Regions from separate parts of the Pseudoalteromonas sp. NZS11 genome, predicted to be linked through region 1. Evidence: riboswitches for the same ligand, from Rfam matches in the RefSeq annotation. Region 1 holds a riboswitch; the other holds the start of a gene.
What was found. A riboswitch is a leader RNA that binds a small molecule or an ion and turns the genes downstream of it on or off. The one in region 1 is predicted to bind lysine.

Region 2: linked by a shared signal. The riboswitch ahead of lysC (lysine-sensitive aspartokinase 3) and the one ahead of dapA (4-hydroxy-tetrahydrodipicolinate synthase) in region 1 are both predicted to bind lysine.

Annotation. Positions count from the first base shown of each region.
Region 1 covers NZ_JADYWP010000009.1:98,952-102,172, forward strand. The annotation lists gene I6E82_RS16445 (protein adenylyltransferase SelO) at 1-102, opposite strand, end outside; gene I6E82_RS16450 (DNA-3-methyladenine glycosylase I) at 114-809, opposite strand; lysine riboswitch at 1,001-1,201, shown strand; gene dapA (4-hydroxy-tetrahydrodipicolinate synthase) at 1,392-2,276, shown strand; gene I6E82_RS16460 (2,3,4,5-tetrahydropyridine-2,6-dicarboxylate N-succinyltransferase) at 2,292-3,032, shown strand; gene I6E82_RS16465 (PLP-dependent decarboxylase) at 3,032-3,221, shown strand, end outside.
Region 2 covers NZ_JADYWP010000003.1:192,029-195,249, reverse strand. The annotation lists gene lysC (lysine-sensitive aspartokinase 3) at 1-1,297, opposite strand, end outside; lysine riboswitch at 1,373-1,545, opposite strand; gene nhaD (sodium:proton antiporter NhaD) at 1,647-2,894, opposite strand; gene I6E82_RS07960 (hypothetical protein) at 3,117-3,221, shown strand, end outside.

The DNA of each region.
Region 1 (3,221 bases):
GCTCTCGTTCCACAGTAATAACTGAGGAAAGGCAACACTTGCAGGGAAATCTTCTATCGCAAAGTTTTCCGTAATGTCTGTGTATCTTGGCACTAATTTCATGGTAATTCCTATTATTGCTGACTTATACCAACACGGTTGTCACCTACGCCATAAGCAACAATTAAGCTTAACTCTTGCATACTTAAGCCGCTTTGCTTTTGCATTTCGTTAAAAAAGGCTTGGGCTGCATTTAGTGACTTTTTAGTTTGTAAGCCGCCGTCTATAATTTTATGGGCCCGTAAGTAACTCTCTACATCGCGTGATAGTAAAAAAGTATCTTTACCAAGTGCTCGCAGTGCATAAGGCCCTGTATTTCCGCCTAAACGCGCACCATGCTTTTTTAAATACGCCCATAAACCAATAATATCGTCTGTTGGCCAATTAGCGATAAACTGACTAAAACTGCCATGTTCCCCTGCTATTTCGTTGATCATGTAAGCATTTTCGGTAATTGTTTTTACTTTTTTATAGTTACGAACAATTCGCTCATCCGTTGCTTTTTGTTCCAGCATATCGGGTGGCATCATTAATAACTTATCAACGCTAAAATCCCAAAAAACCTCTCTAAAGCCTGGCCACTTATTATTAATGACTGACCAATAAAAGCCACTTTGAAATACTTTTCGAGTAAATTCCTCAAGCCAATCGTCGTCACTTAACGTGCTTAGTTGTTTTTTAGATAGCGGTTTTGCGAGTAATAACTTAAGCATTTTTTCAGAGCCTTTTCGCTCTACCGCTCGCTTATAAATATCGCTAAATTTTTCCATCTGATTAATACCTTACTTCTACTATGGGTCTAGTGTACGAGAAAAGCACCCAATACGTAACCACCCCTCTTTTCGGTGAATTAATCTGTATTTAGTAGCTTGACACCCAGATGGCTAAAATGCTTTAATCGCCGTAATTACCCTATTTAAATTGCACAGGTTTGTAAGTTTTACTCTACAAACAGGTGCAAAGGGCTAGAAGAGGTGCGTTATTCAGGTAGCGTATGTTAGGAGCGCAAACTCCAGTGAGCATACGTGAGGGGAATTAACGCCGAGAAGTAACCACTTTTGCGAGGTGTTTATTTCGGGCGACTAGGTTGAACCCTAGCGACTGTCACCAATAGCTGCTTATAAAAAGCAGCTTATTAGTTTGGTGGAGAGCTTCTGGTCTTAAATATTAAGGCCGTGCGCCCTATTATTTTAAGCCCATTCGCTCTTCGAATTATTAGTTCGAACGACGTTAATGCGGCTCCTTCCATAAAGCTTTTTAACTCTTCGAATAATATCAATTGCATTAAATTAGTTATCGCTAAAATGATCACGTTTTTAATAAAGTTGGTACAAATTATAAGTTCGTGAGAGATGATCAACAACTTCAATTTAAACGACTACTCATTGTGGACCGCGCTCGTAACGCCATTTGATCAACACGGCGATGTTGACTACAACACGTTAACTAAATTGGTTAGCGATCAAGAAGCGGCACATAACGGTATTTTACTACTTGGCAGTACGGGCGAAGGTTTAGCACTAACGCTAAAAGAACAACAAGCCATTGTTGAACACGTATGCCAACTAAAACCAGCAGTACCACTCATGGTTGCTGTGGGCGGTAGTAACTTAAAGCAACAAATTGAGTGGGTTAACTACTGTAATACACTCCCAATTCATAGCTTTTTACTTGGCTCACCGCTTTATGCAAAGCCCGGCGCTATAGGTCAAACTCATTGGTTTGAAAGCCTACTTAATGCAAGTGCTCACCCGTGTATGCTTTATAACGTACCGGGTCGAAGTGCTGTTAGCATTCCAACGGCAACAATTCAAAACTTACAAAATAATAAAAATTTATGGGCGTTAAAAGAAGCGAGCGGCAGCATTGCTCAGTTTGAAGCTTACCGCCAAGCTGCGCCTAATTTAGCTATTTTTAGTGGCGACGATGCGCTGATGCCTTATTTTGCTCAAGCTGGCGCAAAAGGTTTAGTGTCGGTAGCTGCAAATGCATGGCCCGCACAAACTCACGAGTTTGTTAAACGCAGCTTAAGTGGCCAACACCCTAATTTATTTGCCCAGTGGTCAAGCGCTATTAATAGCTTATTTGCTGTCGCAAACCCTATTCCCGTAAAGGTATTGATGCATTTGCAAGGCCGCTTAAGCAGCCCGCAACTTCGTCCACCTTTAACACACCTTGAGTTAACTCAAACCGATTGCATCACAACTGCAAACAACACCATTTTATCTTGGCATTAAATACAGGTTTTTATAATGAGCTGGTTAGAACTATTAAATAATTTAGAATCGGGCGCAGTACGCGCAGCATCACAAAACGAAAGCGGCCAATGGCAAGCTAACGTAGAAGTAAAACAAGGCATTTTGGATGCCTTCAAAAATGGCACTAATACTGAGTTTGCAGGTGGTTTTGTTGATAAACATAACTTAGCTCCGCAAGAATTTAGTACTGACGATGGCGTACGTATGGTGCCGGGTGGCTCTAGTGTTCGCCGTGGTGCTTATGTTGCTAAAGGCACGATTATTATGCCACCAGCGTATGTAAACATTGGTGCATACATCGACGAAGGCACAATGGTAGATAGCCACGCATTAGTTGGCTCGTGTGCACAAGTAGGTAAAAACGTACATTTAAGTGCTGCAGTGCAGCTTGGTGGTGTACTTGAGCCAATTGGTGCAAGCCCAGTAGTTGTAGAAGACGACGCCTTTATTGGCGCTGGCTGTATTATTGTTGAAGGTGTAGTTATTAAAAAAGGTGCAGTACTTGCCCCAGGCGTGCGTTTATCAGCAACTATTCCGGTATACGACTGCGTAAACGAGCGCCAACTTGATAAAGGCGAGCCAATCCCAGAATATGCCATTGTAATACCAGGCTCTCGCCCTGCGTCAAACGAGTGGGCGCGCGAGCAAGGCTTAAGCATGTCGTGTGCGTTAATAGTTAAATACCGCGACGAAAAAAGCGATGCATCATTATTGCTTGAAGAGGTTTTACGATAATGAGCTTTTTGAGCACGCCTATCAAAACCGCTGTAAATACAATTACACAACAACTTGATACACCTTTTTTTGTTTACGACCTAGATCAACTAAACGCGCATCTTGCACGTTTAGTTGCGCAAACCGATGTAAAACTGTGGTACGCGGTAAAAGCAAATCCACTGTCTAAAATTATTCAAAGCTTAGACA
Region 2 (3,221 bases), on a different contig from region 1:
GACAAATTAATCGAATGTTAAAGTCTTTTAGTACACTCATTAAGTTCATTTCGTGTTGGCGTAATTGAATCTCAGAGCCAATAAGTGCCACCAATGTTAGGTTGTTTTCTACCGAAACATGGCAAAACTCTGCAAGCTTATCTAGGCATTCTTGATCAAGCTCTGGGCGCGATGCGTTTTGCGCGTTATCAAGGGTTATAGCTACGCTGATTTCTGATGTGGTTACCAAATCTACCGATATATTGTATTCACTTAATAGTGTAAATACGCGTGCTAAAAAGCCGCTTGCTAGGAGCATTTCTGGGCTTTTAAGCGTAAGCAAAATTTGGTTTTTACGTTGCGTTACTGCGCGTATACCTGGTTGCTGCGATTTTTCGCGCTCAATCCATGTACCGCCACGCTCAGGCTCGCGGCTAGAGCCAACAAACACATTAATGTGGCTACGGCTCGCTGGTAAAATAGTCGCTGGGTGCAATACTTTTGCGCCAAAGGTTGCCATTTCAGCGGCTTCGTCAAAACTTAAGCGTGCAATAGGCGTCGCTTTTGCACACAAACGCGGGTCGGTGCTAAAAATGCCCACTACGTCGGTCCAAATATGCACGCTTTTAGCGTTAATTGCTTCAGCTAATAATGCAGCACTGTAGTCAGAACCACCACGTCCAAGCGTTGTTGTTTGACCGTATTCGTCACTGCCAATAAATCCCTGAGTTACAATTACTTGAGCGTCTAATAACGGGATTAAATGCTCTTTAGCAGCTTGCGCTGTGGCTGCAACATTAGGCGTTGCTTTACCAAATTGGCTATCGGTTTTAAGCACTTTACGCACATCAAAGCGATCGGCGTTTAAACCTTGTAAACGCAGCACCTGAGCAAATAAATAAGACGACAAACGCTCACCAAAGCTAAGTAGCTCGTCGTGTTGCTGATCGGTTGTTAGTGACTCTTGAGCCAATGTTTGAAATGCTTTTAGGGTTTCGTTAAAGCCAACCGCTAAATCGGCATCTAGCGATAACTCATCTAAAATAGTTTGTTGAATAGCAAGCACGCCGTTTATGTGTTCTTGGCGCTCACTTGAGGTAATACTTGGTTTGCACAGTGCAACTAAGTGGTTAGTTACGCCGGCACTGGCGCTCACGGCAACAATACGTACGCTTTTATCTGCAACAATAATTTCGCTACAGCGACTCATTGCTTCAAAGTTTGCAACACTTGTTCCGCCAAACTTGGCAACGATGTAATCTGATTTTGCGCTTAACTCTGTTTGAGGTACTGTTTGTGGCGCTGATTGGGTAGTCATTTAGTCTCCTTTCGCGATATCCAAATCGCAATAAAACAAGAAGAACTTGGCAAAGGAATGCTTGAAGATAAGTCCACTGCCAGAAGCTCTCCACCTATATTGGTGACAGTTTTGAGGATTCAGCCCCATAAACCGAAAAACAATGACGACGTACCATTATTTTCCTCGGCGAGTACTTCCCTCCTTAATGATCATCGGCTTTCGTCGCCTAACATTAAGTACCTAAGTATCGCACCTCTTCTGAATGCTTTATTAACCAGTAGCTAATAAAACAAAACCCCACTAAGTAGCGGGGCTTTGAAAGTTATCGTTTAGACGTCTAGCTGTCAAGCATTTAATAATCTATGAGTTAAATAAAACTGCCCATGTAATACGAGCCCGCATATCCTACGGTGTAACAAATTAATAAATGCAGCGATAAACGCAAGTAGCTCATAAAGGTAAGCGCTTTAACTTTGCTCATGGCAATAATGCCCGCAGCCGAACCAATAATAAGCATTGAACCGCCCACGCCCGTTGCATACGTAAACGACAACCAGTGTTGTTGGCTCATTACTATATCGGCTTTTAATAAAGCAGCAGTAAGCGGTACGTTATCGACCCCTGCTGATAATATGCCCATTAAGTAGTTTGCGTACTCAGGTGCCATTACCGTGTATAGGTCGGTAAATTTACTCAACATACCAATTTCTTTAAGCGCGCCTACAAGTAAAAGTACACCTACAAAAAACAATAATGTGTCGTATTCTATATCGCGAACAAAATCGATTATGTCTTTGTTTATGTCTTTTTTGCGCATTAAAAATTGCGCTACTAAAAACATCACTGATAAACCAAACAAGAAAGTTAATAAAGGCGGTACGCTGTAAACTACACTCAGCATAAGTGTGCTCACTACGGTAGATAAGAATATAACAGCAATGGTAATGTCGGTTTTTTCAATGCGGGTTTTACCTGCACCAGCAAACTCAACACGCCCTTTCATACCGATAGACAGTAACGCGGCTAGCAGCATAACGCTTGCAAGTGCTGGCGCTATAAGTAGTAATAAATGAGCAATGGTTACTTTGCCATCTAAAAATATCATCAGTGTGGTTACGTCACCGGTTATTAGCGAGACCCCACCTGAGTTAACACCAAACACAATAAGCGTGGCGTATTTAATGAGCTTTTTAGGTTCAAGTTTTAACGACATAACAACCGCGAGCGATATAAGCGTCGCTGTTACGTTGTCTGAAATCGACGAAAACAAAAATGCAAAACCACCCACCAAAAACATGAGCTTTTTTTCGCTAATACTTTTTGGCATAACACGGTGAACAATATTTTCTATAAACCCCTTTGAATTTAAATACGCTACAAAGGTCATTGCAGCCATTAAAAATAGCCATAGAGAGGCAATTTCTAAAATATTTTCATTTAAAAGGTGTTGAATCGTATCGGGGCTTTGCCCGTGTAGAGGGTATATAAAAAGAAGAATCCAGCAAAGCGTACCAAAAAACAGCGTGGTTTTAGCTTTATTGACATGGATTATATCTTCTATAACGATCAGTAAAAATGCAATCGCTATCAGGGTTAGAATAATCGAGGAAACCATGGTAGTTAAACAACCTTTGATATAGTTTTAAAGAACACACAAATAACATTCCATTTCATGTGCCTATTTTCGGCGCGAATTTTAGCACTGCCTCTATGCAAAAACTATTATTAAATGGTCTTAAAAACGAATACTATATACAGACAAGGTTAATTAAAAATACGTAATAATGAGTCTTCTAAAAGAACTCAATAATAAAATACTAGGATGTTGTAACCTCTTATGATCCCAGCTAAAAAGCTGCTAAACACCATAACCGAACATTGGGGTGTATTAGAGCTATTATTTAAACGTTTTAAAATGGCTGACTTTAGCCTAAAAGACGTA